Regions from separate parts of the Citrobacter koseri ATCC BAA-895 genome, predicted to be linked through region 2. Evidence: riboswitches for the same ligand, from Rfam matches in the RefSeq annotation. Region 2 holds a riboswitch; each other region holds the start of a gene.
The links. Region 2 has a riboswitch for thiamine pyrophosphate ahead of thiB (thiamine ABC transporter substrate binding subunit). Riboswitches for the same ligand answer to the same signal wherever they lie in the genome.
Positions count from the first base shown of each region.

Region 1 (4,200 bases), 2.3 Mb from region 2:
GGTTCTCCATTAACCTTCGGTTATGAAGTAGAAGATCATTCCGGGAAAAATGTTGGCTTAGTTGGGCAAGGAAGTCGCCTTTTTATCCGTACAGATAATGTTCCTGCCTCTTTGAAAGTCGCGACAAACAAGCAGCAAGGATTGTTTTGCATTATTACTTTTGATGGCGTAATTGATGAGAATAAGACCTATATTTGCCGATGAAAAGGACTTGCTATGAATAAGTATTGGTTAATATTATTACTGTTATTCCCTGTCTTATCACAGGCTAAATGTTCACTAGGGAATAACACAACCGCACAACAATCTATTGAAATAGATATGACATCAGGTGCTGCGGTGATTCCTGTCAAAACTAATTTACATGATACGTTTACCTGTAATGCGTCAAGCGACAAGATGTATTATGCGACGCCTTTACAAAATTATATCGTTGAGTTTAAAGGAACAGGGTCGCAGAAATCCATTTTTATGCAATTAAAGCTGACGGGAAATGGGTTTCCCATTACGATTGGTAACCAGGAGACTACAACAGATAATGTGATCAATACGAAGTCGTTTACGCTTGAAGCGAACTATATAAAGTCTGGAACTGCGGATTTAACCGTTTCAGGTAATAGCATTAACTTAAACCGTCCTGCTATCAGCATTCTTACTGATAATACCTGTAATAATAATCTTTTCTCATGGATTCTTTGTTGGATAACGGGAAAGCTAAACAGTAATGTTTCTTATTCACAAAACATTATTTTTACAGTAAAACATAAACCTACGACCTGCCATTTTTCACAGAATCAATATGTTATTGCGATGCCAGAAACAACATTAAATGAGATAATAACTGGAAATAATACGAAAACAGGAACCACGAATCTGATTTTAAACTGTGATAGCGTATATAATGTTACGACTAATCCAGTGAGTTTCAACGTTTCTCATGGTGACTGGAATGAAAACGGCACGATACTTAAAAATACGCTGACGGAGGGTGCAAAAGGTGTGGGGTTTCAGATATACAGTGGCTCAGGTACTACGCCTTTAATGCAGGGTGATATACTAAGAACAATGGTAAAAATGACCAGTATTGAGGATAAGTATACTATCCCGATCACCGCAAAATATGTCAGAGTCAGCAACGAACCATTACGACCTGGAAATTTGCAAAGCAAAGTAATATTTGCTGTTTCATATGATTAAGTCATTTCTCTGAAAACGCGTCCTTTTCTGAATGAAAGGACGTGTTTTGTCTGTTGTTTTTACAGTAAAGCATTTACCGATGATAAAAAATCTCGCCGTCGTAGGCTTTGATAATTTTGCCGTCGGTGTCGTTAATCAGTACATAAGCGCCGCCCATATAGGTCCAGTGGGTTCCTGCGTCGGGCGCTGGCAGATTGCGTTGCTTCCATTGCTTAATATTGTACTCGTCGGTGCGGTACAGCTCAGGAACGGTATCACCAGGTTTGAAATGGGTAAAGTCGGCAACAAAGCTGCTCAATTCGTACTGATCAATCCCCGTTGCGGCGGGTGCGGCCCAGACTGCGCTGGTTGCCAGCAGCAGTGCGCCCATTAAAAATTTATTCTTCATACCCATAAACTCTCCACGTATTCGGGTCATAAAAATCAGTCGTGTATCATTCTCACTGTGTAGCAAGTCTGACAAGAACTATTTTGTTATCACGCCAATAATTTCGTAAAAAGTGTAAACGAAAGCGCGCGCAAGCAACACATGCCGTAGGCAGTTCACATCACGAATGACGGTTTTGGGAACTATCTGACCTGAGCTGGAGCCAGCGATATCGGCATTTCGCTGATTTACATCTCCTGACGCACCCAGTATCCTGTTGGTGAAACATGCATAATAAATGCTTCGGTTTCAACGACTCGGGGTGCCCCTTTTCACGAAGGGCTGAGACATACCCGTATTACCTGATCTGGATAATGCCAGCGTAGGGAAGTCTGACACTGCTCGTGTCCCTTCTTCACGCGGGCAGGAGCTGAACCATGCAGCCTGACCTGCACAGCCGCGCGCTTGCGGCCCATACCTTACAACAATTTCGTATCCTTTCTCCGCTGACCCACTGTATGACGAACGACGTCGTACAGAACTTTACCGCCAATACATTACTGGCATCAGGCGCCTCACCGGCGATGGTGATTGAGCCCGAAGAGGCGCGCCAGTTTGCAGCTATCGCCAGTGCGTTACTGATTAACGTCGGCACGCTGACCCGGTCGCGCGCGGAGGCCATGCGCGCTGCGACAGAGCAGGCCCATATAGCGAAAACCCCCTGGACGCTTGATCCCGTGGCGGTTGGCGCGCTCGATTATCGCCGCCGTTTCTGTCTGGAACTGCTGTCTCTTAAGCCCAGGGCAATACGCGGCAATGCCTCGGAGATCCTCGCCCTGGCTGGATTAGCGGCGGGCGGGCGTGGAGTGGATACCACCGATACGGCGGTATCGGCGTTACCGGCCGCTCAGGCGCTGGCGCGTCAGACGGGGGCCGTCGTTGCGGTAACGGGAGAGGTGGATTACGTCACCGACGGGCAGCGTACCGTCAGCGTTACCGGCGGCGATGTGCTGATGACGCGCGTTGTCGGGACGGGATGCGCCTTATCTGCGGTTGTGGCGGCCAGTTGCGCGTTGCCGGGAAATACGCTGGACAATGTGGCGTCAGCCTGTAGCTGGATGAAACAGGCCGGGCAGTCTGCTGCCGAACGCAGTCAGGGGCCCGGGAGCTTTATTCCGGCTTTTCTTGATGCGTTGTATCACCTTAATGCGGAGGAGCAGGTATGAAACGGATTAACGCGTTAACCATTGCAGGCACTGACCCAAGCGGCGGCGCCGGGATTCAGGCCGATTTGAAGACCTTTTCGGCGCTGGGCGCGTATGGTTGCTCCGTCATTACGGCGCTGGTGGCGCAAAATACCCGCGGCGTGCAGTCGGTGTACCGCATTGAGCCCGATTTTGTCGCAGCGCAGCTGGATTCTGTCTTCAGCGATGTGCGTATCGACACCACCAAAATCGGTATGCTGGCGGAAACGGATATTGTTGAAGCTGTTGCAGAGCGTTTGCAGCGTCACCAGGTGCAAAACGTGGTGCTGGATACGGTGATGCTGGCGAAAAGCGGTGATCCGCTGCTTTCTCCGTCGGCGGTGGAGACGTTGCGCAGCCGGTTATTGCCGCAGGTGTCGATTATCACGCCGAATCTGCCGGAGGCCGCGGCATTGCTGGATGCGCCGCACGCCCGCACGGAACAGGAAATGCTGGAACAAGGGCGTGCGCTACTGGCGCTGGGCTGTGGCGCCGTGCTGATGAAAGGTGGTCATCTGGATGATGCGCAAAGCCCGGACTGGCTCTTTACCCGTGAAGGGGAGCAGCGTTTTACCGCCCCACGGGTGATGACCAAAAATACCCACGGCACCGGGTGTACGCTGTCGGCGGCGTTGGCGGCGCTGCGCCCGTGCCATAGCAACTGGGCCGATACGGTACAGGAAGCAAAAACCTGGCTTTCGGCGGCGTTAGCCCAGGCGGATACGCTGGAGGTAGGCGAGGGGATTGGCCCGGTACATCATTTCCACGCGTGGTGGTAATGGTAGTATACTGATCCCAGACTTGTCGGCCTGGAAAAAGATAAATGGAACAAGCGCATACCCGGCTTATCGCGCAACTGAATGAACGAATTGCCGCGGTGGATAACACGCCGCTGTACAGGAAGTTTGCCGAGACGGTCAAAAATGCCGTTCGCAGCGGGATTCTTGAGCATGGCAACATTTTGCCCGGCGAGCGCGATCTCAGCCAGTTGACCGGCGTTTCGCGTATTACGGTGCGCAAGGCAATGCAGGCGCTGGAAGAAGAAGGCGTCGTAACCCGCGCCCGTGGCTATGGAACGCAGATTAACAACATCTTCGAATATTCCCTGAAAGAGGCGCGCGGCTTTTCGCAGCAGGTGGTATTGCGCGGTAAAAAGCCGGATACCCTGTGGGTCAACAAGCGGGTAGTGAAATGCCCGGATGAGGTGGCGCAGCAGCTGGCGATCGCCGCAGGCAGCGATGTGTTCTTGCTCAAACGTATTCGTTATGTGGATGAGGATGCGGTGTCCATTGAGGAGTCCTGGGTGCCTGCGCACCTGATTCATGATGCGGACGCCATCGGGATCTCGCTGTATGACTATTTCCGCAGCCAGCATATCTTTCCGCAACGTAC
Region 1 covers NC_009792.1:653,659-657,858, forward strand. Annotated here, with positions in the region: gene CKO_RS02960 (fimbrial biogenesis outer membrane usher protein) at 1-204, shown strand, start outside; gene CKO_RS02965 (fimbrial protein) at 217-1,197, shown strand; gene rcnB (Ni(II)/Co(II) efflux transporter accessory subunit RcnB) at 1,271-1,591, opposite strand; TPP riboswitch at 1,873-1,970, shown strand; gene thiM (hydroxyethylthiazole kinase) at 2,002-2,790, shown strand; gene thiD (bifunctional hydroxymethylpyrimidine kinase/phosphomethylpyrimidine kinase) at 2,787-3,587, shown strand; gene CKO_RS02985 (GntR family transcriptional regulator) at 3,632-4,200, shown strand, end outside.
Region 1: linked by a shared signal. The riboswitch ahead of thiM (hydroxyethylthiazole kinase) and the one ahead of thiB (thiamine ABC transporter substrate binding subunit) in region 2 are both predicted to bind thiamine pyrophosphate.

Region 2 (4,200 bases):
CTTCAGTCGCGACCATCCCTCAATGCCCAATGACTGACACAGCATACTGTAGCGTGCGGTCACGTCGCGCATGGGGTTTTCCAGCACTTTTAGCGCATAGGGAATCGCCATTAGCGCGTTGGTGAAAATCACAATACCGTCAGCCGACTCCGGTAGTCCAATGCTGTTGTTGAGCAGTAAAAAGAAGCCGGTCGCCAGCACGATGCCGGGCATAGCAAGGATCAACATCCCGCTCAGTTCCAGCGCCTGGCCTGCCAGTACCTGCTGGCGGGCGCGCAGTTCGCGGCTGCTCCATAAAAGCATCATCGTCAGGATGACGCACAGCACTCCCGCCGCCAGCGCAATGCGCAGAGAGGTCCACAGCGCCTGCCACAAAATGGGTTGCGCCAGCACGTCCAGCAGGCTGCGATTGACGCCATCAATAATAACCGCCAGCAGCGGCGGGAGAAGCAACAGCAGCGCCAGGGCGATCAGCAGGCTGTCCGTCAGGCGGCTGTGGAGCCGATCGTCAGGGTCGCGCCAGCCTTGCACCAGCGTGACGCCGGGGGCAATGGCTTTACTCAGCCGCTGGCTCAGCAGCACCAGCGCCAGACAACATATCATCTGGATCAGCGCCAGCATGGCCGCACGGGCAGGATCGTAGTCGTAGCTCAGCGCCTGATAGATGGCCAGCTCGATAGTGGTAGCCTGCGGGCCGCCGCCAAGTGACAACACGGTGGCGAAACTGGCGAAACAGAGCATAAAAATCAGCGCCGCCACCGGCGGGATTTGACGACGCATCCACGGCCATTCAACAAAGCGGAAGAAGTGCCAGCCGCGCATACCTAGCTGCGCGGCGAGCTGTCGCTGTTCGCCGGGAATGTTTTCCAGCGCCTGAAGCAGCAGGCGGCTTGCCATCGGCAGGTTAAAAAAGACGTGCGCCAGTAAAATCCCCTGCAAGCCGTAGGGCGAGAAATGCCACTCCAGCCCCAGCGTATGCCACAGCGAGGCCAGCCAGCCCTGACGACCGTAGACGCTGAGGATACCGAAAACGGCGACCAGCACCGGTAAAATCAGCGTCATGGCGCACAGGCGCAATAACGCAAGACGTCCGGGAAAACGGCGACGATAGAGCGCTCTGGCGAGGAAAATCGCCGGGATGACGGAGAGCAGCGCCGACAGGAACGCCTGCCAGAACGAGAAACGCACGACGTGCCACAGGTAGCTGTCCTGCCACAGCGACGACCATTCACCCTGCGGCGCGTTAAGCCATAGCGCCAGAAATGCCGCCAGAGCCACTGCCACCATCAGCGCGGCGGCAGAAAGCCCGGGTATCAGCCAGCCGGGAATTAGTGGCTGACGGCGCGTTGCCATTCGCTAATCCATGCCTGACGCTGGGATGCCACTTCCGCAGGCGTAAATTCCAGCGTGGTGGATGGCTTCGTCAGTTGTTCAAATCCTGCGGGCAGGGCGACGTCAGCGACCGGATACATCCAGTTGCCGGTGGGAATGGCGTTCTGGAATGCTGGTGAAACCATAAACTTGAGGAATTTTTCTGCCAGTTCCGGCTGTTTGCTGGCGGCAGTGCGCGCAGCTACTTCCACTTGCAGGTAATGACCTTCGCTGAAGCTGGCGGCGGCGTAGTTATCTTTCTTCTCTTCGATGATGTGATACGCCGGAGAGGTGGTGTAGCTCAGCACCAGATCGCTTTCGCCTTTCAGGAACAGGCCGTAGGATTCGCTCCAGCCTTTGGTAACGGTGACCGTTTTGGCCGCCAGTTTTTGCCAGGCTTCCGGCGCGTTATCGCCGTAGACTTTCTGCATCCACAGCAGCAGACCCAGCCCCGGTGTACTGGTACGCGGGTCCTGATAAATCACGCGCCATTTCCGATCGCTCTCTACCAGTTCTTTCAGGCTTTTCGGTGGGTTTTTCAGTTTGTTTTTGTCATAGATGAAGGCGAAGTAGCCATAATCAAACGGCACGAATGTGTCGTTATGCCAGCCGCCTGGCACGTTAACCGCATCAGGCGCAATGCCGCTTTTCGCGAACAGGCGGGTTTGCGTGGCGGCTTCCAGCAGGTTGTTGTCCAGGCCAAGCACCACGTCGGCTTTGCTGTTTTTCCCTTCCATTCGCAGGCGGTTGAGCAGCGACACGCCATCTTCCAGCGCCACCAGCTTCAGTTCGCAATCACAGTCAGCTTCAAAGGCTTTTTTGATTGTCGGGCCAGGCCCCCAGTCGGCCGCGAAGGAGTCATAGGTATAGACGGTCAGAACAGGTTTGGCGAAGGCAGGCGCTGCGCACAGGAGTAGCAAGGGAAGACATTTTTTTAACACTTTGCACCTCATAAAGTGGGTGGCAAAGGACTTGAGAAGCAGTCTCAAATCCCTTCGCCGGCGTTATCCGGATCAGGTTCGACGGGTATTTTCTCAGCCCATACACTTCACGAATGGTTTTGCGTATGTTTATCAGCACCCCGTTGAGGACGGCGTTAGTGTAGTGATTTTGTTGCTAAGCGGCAATCATGGGTCGGGTGGCGCAAACCATGCCGATTTAAAGTCAAACCAGCCAAGGGTGTTCATACGTAGCCCGCGCATACTGCGCTGCCCCTGGATAATCAGCCAGTGGTGGATCAGCGGGACGATCGCTTTACTGGCGAGCAATTGCTGGCACCACACTGCCAGGTTCATCTCGCCGTTTCGCCACTGCGCGGCGTCGCCCTCCCAGTCCAGCGGGATGCAATGCTGCAACAGCGGGACTTCGCACAGGTGCGCAAACAGGGAAAAATCGAGCGGTAGCGTAAAGTTGGCGCTGTTGAGCCAGATGTCGCTTGTGACCTCCCCCGCATGCCATTGATCGTAGTCGATCTCATGGATATCCAGATGTACCTGATGTTCAGCCAGCAGCTGGCTCATGATCTGCGCGATCACCCGATGTTCAATGTGGTCGTGGTAGTAGGTCAGCGTGATCGTCTCCAGCCCGGCGGGTTTTTCGCCGTGTCCCGGGCGGGCATGGTGCCAGCGGGGCAGTAATCCGTAAGCCGGGAACCAGTGGCGCTGGTATTGCTCGTCGGCATAGAAGAGCAAATTGCTGGGGGAGAGCACGCGGCTTATCCACTCTCTGACTTCCTGATTCGCGCCGCGATTCGTCCGGGCGTCGAACAGCATATAGTAGCAGCCCTCTTCCAGCCGGCTTTCGATGGCTTTTTCATCTTCGGTCGGCCCTTTTAACGTCAGACCGCCGTTCGGCTCGTCGCCAATGTCCGGCAATACCCAGACGTTCACTTCATCAATCAGCGCCCGATAGCCGAAGAAATCATCAAAGGCGTGGATTTTTAACTGGTTGCGCGTATTACGCATCACCGCGTAAGGGCCGGTGCCGATCGGATGGCTGGAGAAATTATTCAGCGTTTCCCACTCCCGCGGCAGGATCATCGCCGGAACCTGACCCAGCAGCCACGGCAGCCAGCGATCCGGCTGCGACAGGTGAATATCCAGCGTCCAGGCGGTGGGGGAGACTATCTCGGTAATGTGCGAGTAGAGCGGCAGGGCGTTGATGCGCGTCAGTGAGGCAATGACATCCTCCATCTCCAGCTCACGTCCGTGATGGAAGTGAATCCCCGGACGAAGAAAAAAACGCCACTGCAAAGGGGAAATCTGTTGCCAGTGGTGAGCAATATCGGCTTCCAGTTCCCCATTTTCCTCATTTACGCGCGTCAGTGCGCTGAAAATTTGCCGGGCGATATGGGTTTCTGAACGACGCAATGCGGTGCCAGGCAGCAGGTTGTGCATTGGACGATAGTAGAGCACGCGCAGAATATGCCGCCCCTGGCGAAAGCTGCGCCCCAGGTGGGACACCAGCATTTGCCGCACGGCGGTTTTGTCGCCCACCAGCTGTACCAGCTGGTCGATGCGATCTTGCTCCAGCAGGTCTTCCGCCCGCTGCTGCTGTAGCGCCAGCCCGGTATAGAGGAAGGTCAGACGGGAGCGTTTCCCGCGTCCGACCTCCGCCTCCCACGTCAACCAGCCACGTTCCTGCATGGTATTCAGCAGCGTACGCATATGGCGGCGGGAGCAGCTCAGCAGGTCCGCCAGCTCGTTGAGCGTGGTGTCTTGCGTTTTGCCGTCGCAGCATTGCCACAGACGGATGAACTGTTGTTGCAGACGACCTGAAGACATAAAAGGGGAACTCCTGCGCAAAACTCAGCAATTTTACTATCCCCAT
Region 2 covers NC_009792.1:3,077,242-3,081,441, reverse strand. Annotated here, with positions in the region: gene thiP (thiamine/thiamine pyrophosphate ABC transporter permease ThiP) at 1-1,353, opposite strand, end outside; gene thiB (thiamine ABC transporter substrate binding subunit) at 1,329-2,312, opposite strand; TPP riboswitch at 2,344-2,465, opposite strand; gene sgrR (HTH-type transcriptional regulator SgrR) at 2,499-4,154, opposite strand.

Region 3 (4,200 bases), 310 kb from region 2:
GGATGCCGTGTCCAAGATTAAAGACGTGGCCTTCACCCTGGCCGAATCCGGCGAGAATCGTCGCCACTTCCTCTTCAATGCGCGCCGGTGGCGCATAGAGCATGGACGGGTCCATATTGCCCTGTAGCGCCACTTTATGGCCCACGCGACGGCGCGCGTCGGCAATATCGGTTGTCCAGTCGAGACCTAACGCATCACACCCGGTTTCCGCCATCGCCTCCAGCCACTGGCCGCCACCTTTAGTGAATAACGTGACCGGTACACGGCGACCGTCGTTTTCCCGTAGTAAACCATCAACGATTTTATGCATGTAATACAGCGAGAACTGCTGGTAATCGCGCCCCGTCAGCACGCCGCCCCAGGTGTCGAAAATCATGACCGACTGCGCGCCCGCTTTAATCTGCGCGTTGAGATACAGAGTGACGCTTTTCGCCAGCTTATCGAGCAGCGCATGCAGCGCCTGCGGATCGGCATACATCATTTTTTTGATGACGGTAAAGGCTTTGCTGCTGCCACCTTCCACCATGTAAGTCGCCAGCGTCCACGGGCTGCCGGAAAAACCGATCAGCGGAACGTCACCTTTCAACTCGCGGCGAATCGTACGCACCGCGTTCATCACGTAGCCCAGTTCGTCTTCCGGGTCAGGAATCGGTAGCTTATCGACATCCGCTTTACAGGCGACTGGCGAAGTAAAGCGCGGGCCTTCCCCGGCCTCAAAATAGAGTCCCAGCCCCATCGCATCCGGGATGGTCAGAATGTCCGAGAAGAGGATCGCCGCATCAAGCGGGTAGCGCCGCAGCGGTTGTAGCGTGACTTCGCACGCCAGCTCAGCATTTTTGCACAGCGACATAAAATCGCCTGCTTGTGCGCGGGTGGCTTTGTACTCCGGCAGATAGCGGCCTGCCTGGCGCATCATCCATACCGGGGTAACATCAACGGGCTGGCGCAGCAGCGCACGCAGATAACGATCGTTCTTCAGTTCGGTCATTTTGCAGTTCCTTCATTGCGTCAGGGTGCCAGTGTACCATCACTCATACTCAGCCCGACACATTGCCACAGTATCTTCGATCAAACGACGCGCCACCGTGCCCGGCGGCGGCAATAACGGAAGATCGTCATAGCGATACCAGCCCGCCTCCAGCAGCTCTTTCGGGTCGATGACAATCTCGCCGCTGTCATACTCCGCCATAAACGCCGTCATCAGCGATTGCGGGAACGGCCAGGGCTGTGAGGTCACGTAACGCAGATTTTTCACTTTGATGCCGCTCTCTTCCATCACTTCGCGCGCAACCGCCTGCTCTAAGGTCTCCCCCACTTCCACAAACCCGGCCAGCACCGTATGAACACCGTTACGATGGCGCGTATGCTGGGCCAGTAAAATGGAATCGGCACGCCGGATGGCGACAATAATGCAGGGAGCAATCTGCGGATAGTAACGCTCGCGGCAGTGGCTGCACAGCATCGCCCATTCGGTCTTGCTCGGGTACATGGGGTGGCCGCAGTAACCGCAGAATTTGTGCGAGCGATAAAATTCCGCCAGCTGCACGCCCCGCCCCGCCAGTTGAAACAGGCCAACGTCCTGATCGATGACCTGCCGTACCGACCCCATATCATGCCGACGATGCTGTAACACCAGCCAGACAGGCTCTCCTTCCCACTCGCCAATCAGGAGTGCGCGCTGCCCCACAAGATCGAAATTTGTCGCTTCGCCATATGGCAATTCTCCACGAGGCAACCATAATTTTTGCTCGTGACTGACGATCCACCAACCGTGATCTAATTTTTCAATAATACGATCCATAGCTCTTGCACTACCTTTGCTTCACTGGCATGTTGTTAACATTATATTTACATTTTTCAGGTGAGCAGTTTTAAATCTAAACTTGCGGAGTCAATCATGCTAAACCAGCTGGAAAGCCTGACGGAACACGTCGAAGGAAGTAATAAACTGGTTGATCGCTGGCTACATGTACGTAAGCACCTGCTCGTGGCTTACTACAATCTGGTTGGCATTAAGCCTGGCAAAGAATCGTACATGCGGCTGAATGAAAAAGCGCTGGATGATTTTTGTCAGGGCCTGGTCGACTACCTTTCCGCCGGACACTTCAGTATTTATGAACACATTATCCGAGAAATGGAAGAGGGAAACCCGCGTTCGACCGCAACGCGCCTCCATTCATTGCTGGAAGCCAATACTCAACAGATCATGGAATATTACGACTCCAGCCTGGAGAACGCGATCGATCACGATAATTATGCGGAATTTCAGCAAGTGCTCTCCGACATCGGCGAAGCGCTGGAAGCGCGGTTTACGCTGGAAGATAAACTCATCCTGCTGGCCTTCGACAATAATCTAACGCTTAATGCCCAGGATGAAAGCGGAATTGCACGGCCTGCTTGAGTTATGAATCAGTAACGAGTAATTTACATCCATTGCCCCGTCGCCGGGGTTACATCTTGTCGGAGTGCCGTGTGTGAAAACACAGGCTGAGACCGTTAATTCGGGATCCGCGGAACCTGATCAGGCTAATACCTGCGAAGGGAACAAGAGTAAACTGCTTTATGCGTCAACCTGTACGGGCAACGCGCATCCATTACTCCATCCGTCGTCTGACAAGCCACGTCCTTCACTTTTTGGAATGAGCTATGTCTGCAACAAAATTGACTCGCCGCGAACAACGCGCCCAGGCCCAACACTTTATCGACACCCTGGAAGGCACCGCCTTTCCGAACTCAAAACGTATTTATATTACCGGCTCACAACCGGACATCCGAATTCCGATGCGTGAAATCCAGCTAAGCCCCACGCTCATCGGCGGCGGCAAAGATAATCCGCAATACGAAGAGAACGAAGCCATCCCGGTCTATGACACCTCTGGCCCCTATGGCGATCCTGATGTCGCCATTAACGTTCAGCAGGGGCTGGCAAAACTGCGTCAGCCCTGGATTGAGGCTCGTGCAGACAGCGAAGAATTGACCGACCGTAGCTCGGCGTACACCAAAGAACGTCTGGCAGATGATGGACTGGACGAGCTGCGTTTTACGGGGCTGCTCACGCCGAAGCGCGCCAAAGCGGGCAAATGCGTAACGCAACTGCATTATGCGCGTCAGGGGATTGTAACCCCGGAAATGGAGTTCATCGCTATTCGTGAAAACATGGGGCGTGAGCGCATTCGCGGCGATGTGTTACGCCAGCAGCATCCGGGCGTTGGGTTTGGCGCGCGCCTGCCGGAAAACATCACACCGGAATTTGTTCGTGACGAAGTGGCCGCCGGTCGCGCGATTATCCCGGCCAACATCAACCACCCGGAATCCGAACCGATGATCATCGGACGCAACTTCCTGGTGAAGGTCAACGCCAATATCGGCAACTCAGCGGTCACTTCCTCTATTGAAGAAGAGGTGGAAAAACTGGTGTGGTCGACGCGCTGGGGCGCAGATACGGTGATGGACCTCTCAACCGGTCGCTATATTCACGAAACTCGCGAGTGGATCCTGCGTAACAGCCCGGTACCGATCGGCACCGTGCCGATCTATCAGGCGCTGGAGAAAGTAAACGGGATCGCCGAAGATCTCACCTGGGAAGCCTTCCGCGACACGCTGCTGGAGCAGGCGGAACAGGGCGTCGATTACTTCACCATCCACGCGGGCGTACTGCTGCGCTATGTGCCAATGACCGCAAAACGTCTGACCGGTATCGTCTCGCGCGGCGGTTCGATCATGGCGAAATGGTGCCTCTCTCACCATCAAGAAAACTTCCTCTACGAGCACTTCCGCGAAATCTGCGAAATCTGCGCCGCTTACGATGTCTCGCTGTCGCTGGGCGACGGCCTGCGTCCGGGATCAATTCAGGATGCGAACGACGAAGCGCAGTTTGCCGAGCTGCACACGCTGGGCGAGCTGACCAAAATTGCCTGGGAGTACGACGTGCAGGTGATGATTGAAGGCCCTGGCCACGTACCGATGCAGATGATCCGCCGTAACATGACCGAAGAGCTGGAACACTGCCACGAAGCGCCGTTCTACACCTTAGGGCCACTGACCACCGATATTGCGCCGGGCTACGACCACTTCACCTCCGGCATTGGCGCGGCAATGATTGGCTGGTTTGGCTGCGCCATGCTCTGCTACGTAACGCCAAAAGAGCACCTCGGCCTGCCGAACAAAGAGGATGTGAAACAGGGGCTGATCACCTACAAA
Region 3 covers NC_009792.1:2,768,863-2,773,062, forward strand. Annotated here, with positions in the region: gene hemE (uroporphyrinogen decarboxylase) at 1-988, opposite strand, end outside; gene nudC (NAD(+) diphosphatase) at 1,028-1,801, opposite strand; gene CKO_RS12765 (Rsd/AlgQ family anti-sigma factor) at 1,898-2,401, shown strand; TPP riboswitch at 2,452-2,561, shown strand; gene thiC (phosphomethylpyrimidine synthase ThiC) at 2,647-4,200, shown strand, end outside.
Region 3: linked by a shared signal. The riboswitch ahead of thiC (phosphomethylpyrimidine synthase ThiC) and the one ahead of thiB (thiamine ABC transporter substrate binding subunit) in region 2 are both predicted to bind thiamine pyrophosphate.